Regions from separate parts of the Mesorhizobium sp. B2-4-7 genome, predicted to be linked through region 1. Evidence: predicted binding sites of a transcription regulator. Region 1 holds the regulator's gene; each other region holds the start of a gene.
What was found. Region 1 encodes LexA, which represses DNA repair genes until DNA is damaged. Its sites were predicted from a motif close to TGTTCNNNNTGTGTTCNG; they were not measured.
Positions count from the first base shown of each region.

Region 1 (5,788 bases):
AGCGACACGTCGAAGTCACCGAATGCGCGTATTCGCGACCGCATTTTAGGAAGTGCGTGCCAGATTGGGCCAAGGCTCAATGTTGCACTGCGAAACGCGCCTTTCAATGCCAATCTTCTTGGGCCAGATTGCTCCTAATCGATTTGATCGGCGATGCGCGCCAGGCTCTCCTCGCGACCAAGCACGGCGAGAACGTCGAACACGCCGGGCGAGGTGCTCTTGCCGGTCAAGGCGGCGCGCAAGGGCTGGGCGACGGCGCCGAGCTTGTGGCCGCCGGCCGTCGCATAGTCCCGGATCGCGGCTTCAGTCGAGGCCGCCGTCCAGTCGCCTGAAACCGCCTCGAGGGCGTCGTGAGCGCCACGCAGGACCTTGCGCGCATCGTCATTGAGCAGCAGGGCTGCCTTCTCGTCGATCGGCAGTGGCCGCGCGGCAAACAGGAAGGCGGCGCCATCGACAAGCTCGACCAGCGTCTTGGCGCGCTCCTTCAGCCCCGGCAACGCTGCCAGCAACTGTGCCCTGTTCCGGTCGTCGAGGCGTGCGGCCATTGCCGGGCCGCCCTCGAGATAGGGCAAGGTGGCGATGAAGATGTCGAACAGCTCGGCATCGCCCATGCGGCGCATGTGGACGCCGTTTAGCGCCTCCAGCTTGGCGAAATCGAAGCGGGCGGCGCCCTTGTTCACATCGCCGATATCGAACCAGGCGATCATGTCCTGGATCGACATGATCTCGTCGTCGCCGTGGCTCCAGCCGAGCCGAGCCAGGTAGTTGAGCAGCGCTTCGGGCAGGTAGCCCATGGCACGGTAGGCCTCCACGCCCAGCGCGCCGTGCCGCTTCGACAGCTTGGCGCCGTCGGCGCCGTGGATCAGCGGTATGTGCGACATTGAAGGCACATCCCAGCCCATGGCGTTGTAGATCACGGTCTGGCGGGCGGCATTGGTCAGGTGGTCGTCGCCACGGATGATGTGGGTGACGCCCATGTCGTGGTCGTCAACGACGACGGCATGCATGTAGGTCGGATTGCCGTCCGAGCGCAGGATGATGAAGTCGTCCAGATCCTTGTTGGGAAAGCGCACGTCGCCCTGGACACGGTCATGCACCACCGTCTCGCCTTTGGTCGGCGCCTTGATGCGGATCGCGCCCTTGACGCCAGGAGGCGCCTGCGAAGGGTCGCGGTCACGCCAGCTTCCGTCATAGCGCGGCGGCAGGCCCTTGGCCCGCGCCGCGTCGCGCATTGCCTCAAGCTCGGCAGGGGTCTCGTAGCTGTAGTAAGCCTTGCCCATGCGCACCAGCTCCTCGGCCACCTCGCGATGGCGCGGCGCGCGCTCGAACTGCGAGACGGCGTCGCCGTCCCAGGTGAGGCCGAGCCAAGTCAGTCCTTCGAGAATGGCTGCTGTCGCCGCATCGGTGGAGCGCTCGCGGTCGGTGTCCTCGATGCGCAGCAGCATCGTACCGCCGGTGTGCTTGGCGTAGAGCCAGTTGAAGAGCGCCGTACGCGCGCCGCCGATGTGCAGGTAGCCGGTGGGCGAGGGGGCAAAACGGGTGACAACCTTGTCGGACATACAACTCTCGGGAAACGTCTGGAGCGGGGTGCGGATCACACGCACTTTCGCGCGTCGCGCGTTCATGTAGCATAGGGTGTCGAGGGCGCAAGGGGCAGACCCGATGGCTGGAGCGGGCCGGGGCGCGGAGGAAGGCGAGGACGTCGTTGCCGGCGTCAGCGAACGCTCTCTTTTTGCCATGCCCGCGCCCGCCTCATTGCCGCTGGCGTTGCCGCCCCTACAGCAGCCGGGCAAGTCGCCGCCGGCGGATGTTTCCACGCCGCCCGGCATTCCCGCAGCCGGCGCGGCCGAGCGCCTGCGCCGTGAGTTCGGCCGTGCCTCGTGGCCTCGTCTGCGCAACGGCGTGGCCAGAGCGTCCGAGCTCGAACTCGATCGGGGCATAGGCTTCCTGCTCGTCCCGGTGTTCCTGGCGTGCGGATCGATTGCGTATTTTTCGTTGGCGGCGGAGCCGGGCTTTGCCAAGCCTGTCGCGGTCGCGATCCTGATGTCGCTGTGCGCGCTCGTTTCACGCTCATGGCCGAAAACGCATCTGTGCTTCATGGCGGCGCTGTTGTGCGCGCTCGGCATGCTCGCCGGCAAAGTCGAGACGTGGCGAGCGGGAACGCGGATGCTGGGCTCGGAAATCTCCACGCAAATCACCGGCCGCGTCGTTTCGGTCGACCAGATGGAGACCGGGCGCATCCGGCTGACCATCGATGTGACATCGACCGCGCGGCCGAAACTACGCTACGCGCCCGAGCGCGTTCGCCTTTCGGCGCGCAAGGTGCCGGCTGAAGTGACGGCCGGCTCCCTCGTGACCGGCTATGCCAGGCTGTTGCCGCCGACCGGGCCGGTGCGGCCGGACAGCTACGACTTTTCCTTCGACAGCTACTTCGCCGGCATAGGCGCCAGCGGCTTCTTTCTCGGCAACCCCAAAATCGTCTCAGCCGATGACAGGCCGTTGTGGGCCGCCCTCTCAGCCGCCATCGAGAGTGCTCGCGAAAGCATTGCCGACCATATCAGGGGCAGCATCGGCGGCGCCGAGGGCGAGATCGCCGCGGCGCTGATCGTGGGTGTTCGCGCCGGGATTCCCGACGAGATCAATGAAGCGATGCGACGCACCGGCATCTACCACATCATCTCAATTTCCGGGCTGCACATGGCGCTGGTCGCCGGCACCGTCATGGGTCTGCTGCGTGGCGGCTTCGCGCTGTTTCCGAACTTTTCCTCCCGTCGGCCGGTCAAGAAATACGCGGCCGCGGCGGCACTTTTCTCGATCGCCGCCTACCTCGTCATTTCGGGCGTCGTTGTCGCCGCCGAACGCAGCTTCATCATGCTGGCGGTGATGCTGATCGCCGTTCTGTTCGATCGGGCGGCACTCACCATGCGCAATCTGGCTATTTCGGCGATCGCCGTCATCGTGGTGTCGCCGCACGAGGTGGTAGGGCCGAGCTTCCAGATGTCGTTCGCCGCCACCGCGGCCCTGGTCGGCGCCTATGCCGGCTGGTCGGATCGCAAAGCCGACAAAGCGCGGACCCCGCCGCCGCAACGGACCTTGCCTGGCCTGCTGACGCGAAAATTGCTGCTGGCGACAGGTGGGCTGGCGATGACCTCGATTATCGCGGGAAGCGCCACGGCGCTTTTCGCCATCTGGCATTTCCAGCGCGTGTCGCCGCTCAGCCTGTTCGCCAATCTTGCCGTCATGCCGATCGTTTCTGTCGTGATGTTCCTTGCGGTTGCCAGCGCGCTGCTGATGCCGTTCGGGTTCGATGGACCATCCCTTTATCTGATGGGCAAGGGACTGGCCGCGATGATCGCCATATCAGGATGGATCTCGCAACGCTCGCCGGTCGACGCGGTCGGGTTGATTTCGCAGCAATCCGTCCTTCTGGTGGCGATCGCCCTGGTCATCGCGACGATGGCCACGACATGGCTGCGGCTGGCGGCACTTCCCTTCGCGCTCGCCGGCCTGTTGACCGTCTCGGACACGCGCACGCCGGACGTGCTGATTTCGGAGGATGCCCGCCTGGTGGCGTTGCCGATCGGCGGCGGCGAGCTCGCGATCAACCGGGCGCGCCCGAACGAATTCACCGTCGATAATTGGAAACGCGCGCTGAAGTCCGAAACCATCGTTGCGCCGGAACTGTTCGACAGCGGAGACCGACAGTTCGACATCTTCGATCCCGCGCAACTTCCGGCGGGAGCGCCTTTCTATTGCTTCACGGGCCTGTGCATGGCCCGGCATACCTCGGGGGCGATCATCGCGCAGGTGGAGGATCGCAAGGACGCCTGGAGGGCCTGCTCCTATGCGGATCTGATCGTCATCAACGACCCCGCGGGCTACGACCCCTGCCACAATCCGCTGGTTCTCGTCATCACCAAGCGGCAGCTCGCTCGTAAGGGAAGTGCCGCCGTCTTCTTCGACCGGCAATCGGCGACGGCACCGGCACGGGTCAGCTTTGCCGTCGACAGGCCATATCGGCCTTGGCACGAACAGCGAAAATTCTCACGCGAGGCAAGGGGACTGCCGCCTTACCGTAAACCCGAAAAGCCCACCGCCGACCCCGCTCAGTAGCGCCTGATCAGGCCGACCAGCTTGCCCTGCACCTTGACCCTGTCCGGTCCGAAAATACGTGTTTCATAGGCCGGATTGGCAGCCTCGAGCGCAATCGAAGCACCCTTTCGGCGGAAGCGCTTAAGCGTTGCTTCCTCCTCGTCCACCAGGGCCACGATGATCTCGCCGGGACTTGCGGTGTCGGCATTGCGGATGATGACCGTGTCGCCGTCGAAAATGCCGGCCTCGATCATCGAATCGCCCTTGACCTCCAGCGCATAGTGTTCGCCGCCCATGATCATGTCAGGCGGCACTGAAATGGAATGCGTCTGATGCTGGATGGCGTCGATCGGCACACCCGCTGCGATGCGACCCATGACCGGGATCGACACCGCTGAAACCGCGTCGTCGTCATTGCCGGCAGCGGGCAGACGCGAAGACGTCGCCGGCTTGATCTGCCGGCTAGGGCTGCTGCCCTGTCCGAGGCTGCCTTGGATGACGCTCGGGGAGAACTTCTTTGCCGCGTTAAGACCCGGCGCGATCGAGTCCGGCAGGCGCAGCACCTCCAGCGCGCGCGCCCGGTTGGGCAGGCGGCGAATGAAGCCGCGCTCCTCCAACGCCGTGATCAGCCGATGAATTCCCGACTTGGAGGCGAGGTCCAGCGCTTCCTTCATCTCGTCGAAGGACGGCGGAATGCCGCTTTCCTTCAGCCGTTCATGGATGAACATCAAGAGTTCATGTTGCTTGCGCGTGAGCATGGCGGCCCCCAAAGGCATTGCACGAAGGGTCTGGAACCAGAATCAGAAAACAAACCCAGAACAAACACTATCTGTTCCAGTTGTGTTCCGCAACCATTTAAAGTTTAATGAATTTGTTAAGGCGACGGAAACGAAATGCCCTCCCGCAGCCAGCATCCTGCCAGCGCGGTCCGTCGTCAATGCGCTCCCGGGCCCTTTGAAACTATTTTGGTTAATGGCCTGTGGCCCGACCGGTCTCCACTCTTGGCACAAGCCTGCAAGCTGGGTGACCGGCAGGTGCGGGGTGCGTTTGGGCGGATTAGAAACCCCTGCGGCTCGTGAACGAAACGAAACCAAAATGCCAACTTCCGCCGGAAAACGGCCAGACACCACCACTGGTCGCGACGGGCTGCGTTCGTTCGTTCGCTTGACGAAACCGTATAATAATGTACGGTTTTCGAAGAGGAACACCAATGACCACGCCGAAGCAGGCCGCGCGACGCGAACGGATAGAGGAGGCCGCCTATGCGGTGCTCCGGGAAACCGGCTACAAGAGCGCCTCCCTGCTTGCTATCGCCAAGCGGGCATCGGCCTCGAACGAAACCCTCTACAACTGGTACGGCAACAAGCAGACCCTGTTTCGATCCTTGATCGAAGCCAATGCGGGAGAGGCAAGGAAGCTGCTGGAGGACGCCCTTCACCAGGCGCGCGATCCGCTCGAAACCCTGAACTTGCTCGGGCCAGTCCTGCTGACCCTCGTGACGGGCGACAAGGCGGTGGCGCTCAATCGCGCCGCGGCCGGCGACGTCAACGATACAGGCACGCTTGGCCAATCGATCGCGCAATTCGGCCGCAATACCATAATGCCGCTTCTTGGCGACCTGCTTCGAACCGCAAGTCGGGCCGGCCCGATCGCCTGTGACGATCCTGCCGAAGCCGCCGACATCTACATCAGTCTT
Region 1 is NZ_VFVH01000009.1:162,309-168,096, forward strand. Features, by position in the region: gene gltX (glutamate--tRNA ligase) at 135-1,559, opposite strand; gene FJ946_RS22615 (ComEC/Rec2 family competence protein) at 1,663-4,113, shown strand; gene lexA (transcriptional repressor LexA) at 4,107-4,850, opposite strand; gene FJ946_RS22625 (TetR/AcrR family transcriptional regulator C-terminal domain-containing protein) at 5,303-5,788, shown strand, end outside.

Region 2 (5,788 bases), on a different contig from region 1:
AGCTTGGCCTCGTCTACAAGATCGACATCGAGGACGACCGCTCAGTCAAGATCGACATGACGCTGACCGCGCCCGGCTGCCCGGTGGCCGGCGAGATGCCGGGCTGGGTTGAGAACGCCGTCGGCGCCGTCGAAGGCGTGTCGGGCGTCGAGGTCAACATGACATTCGACCCGCCCTGGTCGCCCGATCGCATGTCGGAAGAGGCGCAGGTGGCGGTGGGCTGGTACTGACGTCGAGTCCGGCACACTTGCGCCAGTGGTAAAACTTCACCATTTTAGGTGAGGAATCATTCGGCAGGCCTTGAACCTGCATGGAATGGAGAAGGAAAAAGATGGGACGCTTTGCCGTCATCACGATGACCGAAAAGGCCGCCGACCGGGTGCGCGAGATCGTTGCCACGCGTGAAAATGCGCATGGCATTCGCCTCGGCATCAAGAAGGGCGGTTGCGCCGGCATGGAATACACGGTTGACCTGGTGACCGAACCCAATACCAAGGACGACCACATCGAGCGCGACGGCGCCCATGTCTATGTCGCGCCGGAAGCAGCACTTTTCCTGTTCGGCACCGAGATGGATTTCGAGCAGACGACGCTGCGCACCGGCTTCACCTTCCGCAACCCGAACCAGAGCTCGGCCTGCGGCTGCGGCGAATCCGTCGAACTGAAGCCGGCCGACCTCAAGGCGCTGGCAGAAGCACGCGCCTCCGCCTGACCTTCCTTCGTCCCGTTTACGGGGAGAAGGTGTCCCCCAGGGTCGGATGAGGGGCAGCGATAGCCCCGCTGCCGGCGTTCGTCATTCGAAAAGCCGCGCAATTGGCTTCCCGCCTGCTGCGCAGACCACTCCTCACCTCCCTTAGAACGCAGCGAAGACACTCACTCCACCCACGTCCCGGTCCGCTTATGCCAGTCGGCGATCGATTCCTCGGGATAGACGTCGAACACCTTGTCGCTCGGCCCGACATCGGGCTCGACCCAGTTGGCCTTGTATTTCAGCATCAGATGCACCTTGCTCGGCGGTTTCGGCAGGTCGCTGTCGATCGCCGAGGCGAAGGGATGGACGAGTTCCGGCCAGGTCGGGTCGTAGAGCCACAGCGCCGATCCGCATTTGCGGCAGAAATTGCGCTCTCCGGTCGAGATCTCGCAATGCGGATGTTCGTCGTCCTCGATCTCGGCCCGATAGACGCCGAGGCTCCTCTTGCCGCGGATGGTCATCGTCTCGTAGTTGGCGCCGAGATTGATGGCAAAACCGCCGCCGCCCTGCTGCTTGCGGCAGATCGAGCAGTAGCACAGCATGAACGGCACGGGCGTGTGGCTTTCCACCTCGAAACGAACGGCATTGCAGCGGCAGGACCCCTTGAGCAGGACAGGCATGGCGGGAACTCCGATCGATCCCCTTTCAATCTGTCAGCATGGTTTTGGTTGCGCCGATGACAAGGCCGAATCGCGGTGACATGATCCGCGCATGGACAATGAACGCATAGAAGAACTCTTCCAGAGCCTGGGCCCGGTCAGCATCCGGAAACTGTTCGGCGGCAAGGGCATCTATGCCGACGGCGTCATCGTCGCCATCGTGCTGCGCGGCGAATTGATGCTGAAAGCGGACGAGCAAAGCGCGCCCGATTTCGAGGCCGCCGGCTGCACGCAGTGGACCTACACCGGGTCCCGGCACGGCAAGCTGGTGGCGATGCCCTATTGGAGCATTCCCGATAGTGCCTTCGACGACCCCGACGAGATAGCGGTCTGGGCGCGGCGGGCCTATGAGGCGGGGCGGCGGGCGGGAAAATAACGCTAGGACCTCGGGGCGATGAGGCAGTGCAGACTTTTTCGGAGACGTCCAGCAGGACAGAGGAGGGCGTGACGGAACTCGGTGGTCGCGAGTAGCCGTGGTGCCGCCGCTCGTATTTCCGGCGTCCTACAGCGCCCCGGCAATTCGCGCTGCCAGCCGAGCATTGTTTTCGACCAGCGCGATGTTGGTCTTCAGGCTCCGGCCGCCGGTGAGTTCGAGGATTTTGGAGAGCAGGAACGGCGTCACCGCCTTGCCGGTAACGTTGAGCGCCTCGGCGGCCTTCTGGGCGGCCTCGATGTAGCCGGCCATCTCGCCGGCCGGGATTTCGTGATCCTCCGGCACCGGATTGGCGATCAGCATGCCGCCGCTCAGGCCCAGCGCCTGTCGCGTCTTGTAAAAATGCGCGATCTCTTCCGGCGCGTGCAAGGTCAGCGGCGCGCGGAACGGCGACTGCCGCGACCAGAAGGCCGGCATGGTCTCGCAGCCATGGCCGATCACGGGCACGCCGCGGGTCTCCAGCACCTCCAGCGTCTTTTCGATGTCGAGGATGGCCTTGGCCCCAGCCGAGACGACGATGACGGGCGTGCGCGCCAGCTCATCGAGGTCGGCGGAAATGTCGAAGCTTTTTTCGGCGCCCTTGTGCACGCCGCCGATGCCGCCGGTGGCGAACACCTTTATCCCAACCATATGCGCGGCGATCATTGTGGCGGCAACCGTGGTGCCGCCGGTGCGCCCTTGCGCGACGGCGAAGCCGAGATCTGCGCGCGAGAGCTTCATGGCGTCGCCGGTCATGGCGAGCGATTCGCGTTCTCCGTCGGAGAGGCCGATCTTGATGCGGCCCGCCACCACGGCGATCGTCGCCGGCACCGCGCCGCCGTCCGCAATGATCCTTTCCACGTCGGCCGCCATGGCGCCATTGTCGGGGTAGGGCATGCCGTGGGTTATGATGGTGCTTTCCAGCGCCACCACGGGCTTCCCGGCGGCCAAGGCTTGCGCCACCGGCGCGTGGACATCGATGAAGGCGCGGGCGGTGTCTGGGGTCATCTGGATCTCCAATCCGAAGTGCGGCGCATCCTTTCGGATGCCGGTCTCATGCCATTTTCTGCTCTTCGGGCACAAGAGCCAGCGCTTGCGCGAAAGTCGCCGTGGTGAAATCGGGAACGGCGCTCGCGCTTTCAATAGCCAGCGTCGCGGCGGCGACGCCCTCGCGCAACGCCGCGCGCAAGGGCATGCCGCGCAGTAGGGCGGCGACCGTCGCGCCGGCAAGCGCATCGCCGGCGCCGGTGACGTCCACGACCTTTCTTGGAGGGGGCGGGACGACGGCAAAGCTGCCGTCGCGGTCGAAGCCCAGCACCGGGCCGCCGCCCGCCGTGACCACCGCGCTGTCGAGGCCGGCGCTTCTCAGCCCGTCGAGGATAGTTTTTTGAGAGGCGGCATCGTCAAGTCCGGCAAGCGCCACCGCCTCGCGCCTGTTCATGAAGGCGACGGCCAGGCCGCCGAGCACCGGAGTCAAGCGCACGACCTTGGCCGGTGAAATGGCAATGGCGAACACGGGCTTGCCGGCGGCAAGCGACACCAGCCGCTCCAGAGCCGCCGATGGCAGATTGGCGTCGCACAGGACGGCATCTGCGGCGGCGATCTCCTCCCTCACCCTGGAGCGGCGGATCTGCTTTGCAAATGCCAGTTCATAAAGCGCCATGTCGGCAAAGCCGACGAGCAGTTCGCCCTCGCGGTCGATCAGCGCCGTATAGCTCGGCGTCGTGCGGTCGAGGAACACCGCGGACAGGTCGGCAATGCCTGCTTCGGCGATGGCGCGCGAAACCGTGTCGGCGGCGGCATCACCGCCGCGCACCGACAGCAACGAGCCCGAGACGCCTCGCCGCACCGTGCTGCGCAATGCGTTGAAGACGCCGCCGCCAACGTCCTCGCGCATCGTGCCCGGGTTGGAGGCAGCCGGCACGTAAGCGCCGGACACCTGGCCGCGCCTGTCGATATGGGCGCCGCCCACCGCCAGGACTCTTGGAGATCTCACCATGCGCCGATATGACCTTTGTTGGCGGTCACGCACAAGCGCCATGCTGTGCGACGGAGCTTCGCAGGCAACAACCAGCGATTCGTGAGATCGGCACGGCGAACCAGCCTGGCCCAATATTCGGACCATGTTGGAGCCGAATCGTGAGACAAAAAAAGAACAAATCAGGATGTTGCTTATTTTTCAGATGCTTGATCCCTCTTGCCAAATGAGAACAAAAAAGGTACAAATAACCAAGGATTACGGATTGTCCGGCCTTCATTGACGACTACGGGGTGATGTATCATGGCTCAGAACAGCTTGCGGCTTGTAGAGGATAAGGCAGTGGACAAATCAAAGGCTCTGGATGCGGCGCTGTCGCAAATCGAGCGGGCTTTCGGCAAGGGCTCGATCATGCGGCTCGGCGCGAACGAGCAGGTCGTCGAGATCGAAACCGTGCCAACCGGCTCGCTCGGCCTCGACATCGCGCTTGGCGTCGGCGGCCTGCCGCGCGGCCGCATCATCGAGATCTACGGGCCGGAAAGCTCGGGTAAGACGACGCTGGCGCTGCACACGGTGGCGGAAGCCCAGAAGAAGGGCGGCATCTGCGCCTTCGTCGATGCCGAGCATGCGCTCGATCCGGTCTATGCCCGCAAGCTCGGCGTCGATCTCGAAAACCTCCTGATCTCGCAGCCTGACACTGGCGAGCAGGCGCTTGAGATCTGCGATACGCTGGTGCGCTCCGGCGCCATCGATGTGCTGGTGGTCGATTCGGTCGCGGCGCTGACGCCGCGCGCCGAAATCGAGGGCGAGATGGGCGATTCGCTGCCCGGCCTGCAGGCCCGCCTGATGAGCCAGGCGCTGCGCAAGCTGACCGCCTCGATCTCGCGCTCCAACACCATGGTCATCTTCATCAACCAGATCCGCATGAAGATCGGCGTCATGTTCGGCTCGCCCGAAACCACCACCGGCGGCAATGCGCTGAAATTCTACGCCTCGGTGCGTCTCGATATCCGCCGCATCGGCTCGGTCAAGGACCGCGACGAGGTCGTCGGCAACCAGACCCGCGTCAAGGTGGTCAAGAACAAGCTGGCGCCGCCCTTCAAGGTGGTCGAGTTCGACATCATGTACGGCGAAGGCGTGTCGAAGACCGGCGAGCTGGTCGATCTCGGCGTCAAGGCGGGCGTGGTCGAGAAATCGGGCGCCTGGTTCTCCTACAATTCGCAGCGTCTCGGCCAGGGCCGCGAGAACGCGAAGCTGTTCCTGCGCGACAATCCCGATACGGCGCGCGAGATCGAACTTGCGCTCAGGCAGAACGCCGGACTGATCGCCGAAAAATTCCTCGAGAATGGCGGCTCCGAAGGTGGCGATGATGGCTTCGAGGATGAAGCCGGCGCGATGTAAGCGCTCGTCGGCACGATCTAGCGTTCGCTGGCGCGATCTAGCGTTCGGTTTGCGGCCCGAGTTCGGCCATAATCCCGGTTCATCAATTTGAGCTTATGTAATCGAGTTCTGTAGTATTGCGTTTCGAACCGCCGGCCCCGTGCCGGCGGTTTGCGTTTTGAGCGGCTGGCGAACCGCGAATTGGCCAGCTTGCGTGTTTCTGGACAGGGTGCCAAGCGGCGGCTAAAAGGCCAGCTCCATCTTCTAAAGCAGAGCCCATTTTCCGCCGGTCCGGCCGGCGGCTCTCTCGAAAAGGCAGCATTCATGAGTGGCGTGAACGAGATCCGGTCGACATTTCTCGACTATTTCCGCAAGGAGGGTCACGAGGTCGTGGCGTCGAGCCCGCTTGTGCCGCGCAACGATCCGACGCTGATGTTCACCAATGCCGGCATGGTGCAGTTCAAGAACGTCTTCACCGGCCTGGAGAAGCGGCCCTATTCGCGTGCCACGACCGCCCAGAAAAGCGTTCGCGCCGGCGGCAAGCACAACGACCTCGACAATGTCGGCTACACCGCGCGCCACCTGACCTTCTTCGAGATGCTCGGCAA
Region 2 is NZ_VFVH01000010.1:213,449-219,236, reverse strand. Features, by position in the region: gene FJ946_RS24415 (SUF system Fe-S cluster assembly protein) at 1-230, shown strand, start outside; gene sufA (Fe-S cluster assembly scaffold SufA) at 332-712, shown strand; gene FJ946_RS24405 (GFA family protein) at 874-1,371, opposite strand; gene FJ946_RS24400 (TfoX/Sxy family protein) at 1,463-1,786, shown strand; gene FJ946_RS24395 (pseudouridine-5'-phosphate glycosidase) at 1,913-2,830, opposite strand; gene FJ946_RS24390 (carbohydrate kinase family protein) at 2,877-3,821, opposite strand; gene recA (recombinase RecA) at 4,104-5,201, shown strand; gene alaS (alanine--tRNA ligase) at 5,505-5,788, shown strand, end outside.
Region 2: the regulator LexA is predicted to act here: its motif matches at 4,029-4,046, upstream of recA (recombinase RecA).

Region 3 (5,788 bases), on a different contig from region 1:
CGTGCAATCGAGCAAGGATCCAAGCGTCTACACAGTGCTGTTCGAGGACAGTGCCGCGCTTCTCGGCCTGATCGTCGCCTTTGCCGGCATATTGGCGGCGGAGATTTTCGAGATGCCGGAACTGGACGGCGCCGCCTCGATCGGCATTGCGCTGATCCTGGGTGCGACCGCGGCCTTCCTGGCGCGCGAGAGCAAGGGGCTGCTCATCGGCGAGCCTGCTTCGCCCGCGGTGCAGAAAGAAGTGCTGGCGATCGCGCAGCAGGATCCGGCGGTGCAGCGGGCGAACGGCGTCCTGACGGTCCACCTGGGGCCGGAAGAAATCGTTGCCGGCCTGAGCATCGAATTCGAGGACCATCTGTCCGCGCCGGAAATCGAAGCCTGCGTCGAGCGCCTCGAAGCGCAGCTAAGGAAGGAAATGCCCGAGATCACCCGGCTGTTCGTCAAGCCGCAGACGTCAGGCACCTGGGAACAGCGACGCAAGCTGATCGAATCAGCATCCGAGTAGACTTTGAGCATAGCCTCGAAACCCGCGTTCCATTCCTCGGGATCATGCCTCTGGATCAGCGTCGCGTCGTTGCCTTGCGCCGCTGCGCCGCTAAAATCAGCCGATCGAGTTTTGGAGGACTGATTATGAAGATCGACGGCGGCTGTCATTGTGGTGCCATCACCTATGAGGCGGAGGTCGAACCGGAAAAGACCTCGATCTGCCATTGTACCGATTGCCAACAGTTGACCGGTACGGCCTTTCGCGTCACCGTTCCGGCGTCTGAAGATCACTACCGGATCACAAAGGGTACACCGAAGGTCTACATCAAGACCGTGGCAAGCGGCGCCAAGCGCGTCCAGGCCTTTTGCGCCGACTGCGGCTCGCACCTTTACGCCACGTCGGTCGGAGATGGCCCAAAGGTCTACGGCATTCGAGTGGGAACCGCGCGGCAACGCCAGGATTTGATTCCGACACTGCAAAAATGGCACCGCTCGGCGCTTCACTGGCTACCTGAATTTCACGGCATGGCCACAGTGGAGGAGCAGTAGCGCCGTCCGGTGCGGCGCCTCATTCGTCGCCTTCGACGACCCTCAGCCTGAGCTGGCCGGTCTTTGAATCGGCAACGCGTGGGGAATCGACAACGCGCGGGCCGGGTTCCGGCTTCGCAGGGGCTGGTGACGCCATGTCAGGGTCGGCATCGCCTCCGGGCTGCGCCCCAAACTCCAGAGCTTCGATCTTCTGGCCGCGTTTGGTCACCTTCGACGTCGAGACGAGGATGTCGTCTATATCCTTGGCCGACTGGGCAAAATGGCCCTGCAATTTGCGCACCCGCTCGTCGACGCGCGAAACATCCTCCATCAGCCGGATCACCTCGCCCTGGATCAGGTGTGCCTGCTCGCGCATACGGGCATCCTTCAGGATCGCCTGGATGACCTGGATCGACAGCATCAGGAGCGACGGCGAGACGATGACGACGCGGGCGCGGTGCGCCTTCTGCACCACCGCCTCGAAATTTTCGTGGATCTCGGCAAACACCGATTCCGACGGCACGAACATGAAGGCGGTATCCTGCGTCTCGCCCTGGATCAGATATTTATCCGCGATATCGCGGACATGCACCTCGATGTCGCGGCGGAAGGCCTGCGACGCGACCTTCTGCTGTTCGGCGCCTTCGGCGGCGCGGATGGCGTTCCAGGCTTCCAGCGGAAACTTGGCGTCGACGGCAAGCGCCGGCGCGCCGTTGGGCATCTTCACCAGGCAATCGGGACGGCTGCCGTTGGACAAGGTCGCCTGGAACTCGTAGGCGCCGTGCGGCAGACCGTCGGCGACGATCGCTTCCATGCGCGACTGGCCGAAGGCGCCGCGCGTCTGCTTGTTGGAGAGGATCGCCTGCAATTGCACGACCTGGCCGGCGAGCGACTGGATGTTGCCTTGCGCGGTGTCGATGACGGCCAGCCGCTCCTGCAATTTGGCCAGGCTCTCATGAGTGGATTTGGTTTGCTCGGTCATGGTCTGGCCGAGGCGGCCGGTCATGGCATCGAGGCGCTGGCCGATCGATTGCGTCAGTTCCGCCTGCCGCGCGCCGAAGACTTCCGCGATGGCGCCCATGCGGCCCTGCATCTCGGCTTGGCTTTGCAATATGCCGGCCATCCGCGCCTCGGCGTCGCGGGCATGGTCGGCGGCTTCGGCAGCGGCCACGGCGCGCGCCTTGGCCGAGCGCCACAGCGCGACGACAAGCGCCACGAACAGGCCAAGAAACACAAAGGCCCCGAACGCCAGCGCATGGCCGAGCGTGATCGTGGTCGCGCCAAGCCGGGCGACAGGTTCCGAAAGGATGGATGTCAGGTCGTTCATGCACACAGCATAGACGATTCGGCCGGCCAGCACAGATCAAAACGTGAACGATCCCCCGGCGTACCGGTTGACGCCCTTTATTCAAGGTCTTAGGTGAGACGCCATGCCGATCAAGCCGCTCATCATCCTTCCCGACCCCATCCTGCGCCAGGTTTCCAAGCCGGTGGAGCGCGTCGACGCGCCCTTGCGCAAACTGGCCGACGACATGCTGGCGACCATGTATGACGCGCCCGGCATCGGGCTGGCCGCGATCCAGATCGGCGAACCGCTGCGCATGCTGGTGATCGACCTCGCCAAGGAGGACGAGACGCCGGCGCCGCATGTCTTCATCAATCCCGAAATCCTGGAAAGCGCCGACCAGCGCTCCGTCTACGAGGAAGGTTGCCTGTCGATTCCCGACTATTATGCCGAGGTCGAACGCCCGGCTTCCGTGCGGGTCAAGTACCTCGACCGCGATGGCAAGCTGCAGGAAATGGAGGCCGAGGGGCTGATGGCAACCTGCCTGCAGCATGAGATCGACCATCTCAACGGCGTGCTGTTCATCGACCACATTTCGAAGCTGAAGCGCGACATGGTGGTGAAGAAGTTCAAGAAGCTGGCCAAGGACAAGGCTCCGGGCAAGCTGGTGGGATAGGGGACAATGCCCCTTCGCGTGATTTTCATGGGGACGCCGGAGTTTTCGGTGCCGACATTGCGCGCAATTGCCGATGCCGGACATGAGGTCGCGGCCGTCTACACGCAGCCGCCGCGAGCCGCCGGCCGGCGCGGCCTTGAGCTGACGCCGTCGCCGGTACAGCGCGAGGCGGAACGGCTGGGCATCGAGACGCGCACGCCGACGTCGCTCAAGGGCGAGGCCGAACAGGCAGCTTTTCGCGCGCTGCAAGCCGATATCGGCGTGGTCGTGGCTTACGGCCTGCTGCTGCCCAGGGCGGTGCTTGAGGCGCCGCGACTGGGCTGCATCAACGGCCATGCCTCGCTGTTGCCGCGGTGGCGCGGTGCGGCGCCCATCCAACGGGCGATCATGGCGGGCGACAGCGAAACCGGCATGATGGTCATGCGCATGGAAGAAGGCCTCGACACCGGCCCGGTGGGGCTGGTTGAAAAATGCGTCATCGAACCCGATATGACCGCCGGCGATCTGCATGATCGATTGATGAGCGTCAGCGCCGCACTGATCGTGGAAGCGCTGGCGCGGCTGGAAAGGAATAGCCTGGCGTTCACCGCCCAAGCGGTTGAGGGGGTGACCTATGCCAAAAAGATCGATAAATCCGATACGCACGTGGATTGGACGCGACCCGCGGCCGAAGTTCACAATAATATTCGCGGCCTGTCGCCGTTCCCCGGCGCCTGGTGCGAGGTTGAAATTGGTGGCCGGGTGGAACGGCTGAAACTGCTTCGCTCGACGCTTGCGCAAGGTGTGGGCGAGCCGGGAGGAATTCTCGACGACCGCCTGACGGTCGCCTGCGGAGCGGGCGCGATCCGGCTGGTCGAAGTTCAACGGGCTGGCGGAAGGCCCGCCGCCGCGCAAGAATTCCTGCGCGGGACCAAGATCGAAAAAGGAATGAAACTGTCATGAGCATGATGTCGATACGCGCGGCGACGCCGCGGGATCGCGAGGCCATCCGCCTCGTCGAGGAACACGCTTTCGGCCAGCAGGCGGAGGCCGGGCTGGTTGACGCGCTGGTTTCCGGCGGCGACGCCGTTGTCGAACTGGTGGCGGAAGAAGACGGGCAAGTGGTTGGCCACATCCTGTTTTCGCGGCTCTTCGTCCGCACCGGCGGGAAAGATTTCCCGGCGGTGGCACTGGCGCCGCTGGCGGTGGAGCCCTCCTTTCACGGCACCGGCATTGGCGGCGCGCTGATCCGCGAGGCTCACATCCGCCTGCGCGACACCGGCGAGATGCTGGCCGTGGTGCTGGGCGACCCCACCTACTACGGCCGTTTCGGCTACAGCCACGCGCGCGCCGAAGGATTCGAGAGTGAATACCAGGGCGAGGCGCTGCAGGCGCTGGCCTGGGGCGACGCTCCCGAAACCGGCCGGCTGGTCTACGCCTCGGCCTTCACCGCACTCGCCGCCTAGGCGAGTGCGTATAGCCGCCCGGCATGCCGCGTTTTCGCCTCGACATCGAATATGACGGCAGCTTGTTTGCCGGCTGGCAGCACCAGGCGGACCAGCCTTCGGTGCAGCAGGCGATCGAGCAGGCGATCGAAAAATTCTGCGGCCAGCAGGTCCGCTTGCGCGCTGCCGGCCGCACCGATGCGGGCGTGCATGCGACGGCCCAGGTGGCGCATGTCGACCTGGCCAGGGCCTGGCCGGACGACAAGGTGCGCGATGCCGTCAACGCGCACCTGCAGGGCGCCGGCAATCGCATCGCGATCTTGAAAGCCACGACCGTCGTCGACGGCTTCGATGCCCGCTTCTCGGCCATCGGCCGCCACTATCTCTACCGCATCCTCAACCGGCGCGCGCCCTCGGCCCTGGAAAAGGGTAAGGTATGGTGGGTGCCGAAGCAGCTCGACGCCGCTGCCATGCACGAAGCCGCCAAAGTGCTGCTCGGACGGCACGATTTCACCACCTTCCGTTCCACGCAATGCCAGGCCGAGAGCCCGGTGCGCACGCTCGACCGTCTTGACGTCAGCCGTTCGGGCGACATGATCGAAGTCAGAGCCTCGGCGCGTTCCTTCCTGCACAACCAGGTGCGCTCGATGGTCGGCTCGCTCAAGCGCGTCGGCGAAGGCGCATGGACGGCCGGCGATCTCAAGGCGGCGCTCGAGGCGCACGACCGCGCCGCCTGCGGCCAGGTGGCGCCGCCCGACGGGCTTTTTCTGATCGGCGTCGATTATCCCGGATAGAGTCCCGAAAGGCTCTGAGCTCCGGTGTCCGGAACCGTGATGCCAAGCAGCGCCTGCAGCCCGAACAGCACGATCAGCGAAGCGATGAACATGCCAACGAAGACAGCGGTCCCGATTGCGGCCCCCCTGCCGATGGTCGCGTTGGTCATGCGCCAGGTCAGCACCATCGACAGCGCGAACAACAGCAGCGACACAAGGCTGGAGATCTGGCTCGCCGACGTCAGGAAAAGCCTGATCAGCGCGGACGGCAGCATCAGCCAGGCGGTGATGGCCGAAGCCCAGTTCGAGGCCACCACATAGTGCACGAAGCGGCCGCCGATGCCGGCGCGCGGCGCGACCAGAGCCAGTGCGACCAGAGGCAGCACCCAGGAACCGATATCGACTGTCGCCAGCCGCAACAGCATGCTGAAGCGGCCCGCGAAGGCATCGGGATCGCCGATCTCGTTGGCGATGCCGACCCAGCCGACGATCAATGCCGGCGCCGCGACGACGATGGCGAAAAAGGAATTCCAGAAACCATCGGCAGACAGGTCGAGCAGACGCAGGCCATCGGCCCTGCCGAGCATCAGTCGCCAGGCGCCGGTCAGCGAAACTT
Region 3 is NZ_VFVH01000002.1:178,795-184,582, forward strand. Features, by position in the region: gene FJ946_RS07525 (cation diffusion facilitator family transporter) at 1-505, shown strand, start outside; gene FJ946_RS07530 (GFA family protein) at 631-1,035, shown strand; gene FJ946_RS07535 (DNA recombination protein RmuC) at 1,055-2,341, opposite strand; gene def (peptide deformylase) at 2,445-2,975, shown strand; gene fmt (methionyl-tRNA formyltransferase) at 2,982-3,917, shown strand; gene FJ946_RS07550 (N-acetyltransferase) at 3,914-4,420, shown strand; gene truA (tRNA pseudouridine(38-40) synthase TruA) at 4,444-5,193, shown strand; gene FJ946_RS07560 (transporter) at 5,181-5,788, opposite strand, start outside.
Region 3: the regulator LexA is predicted to act here: its motif matches at 2,374-2,391, upstream of FJ946_RS07535 (DNA recombination protein RmuC).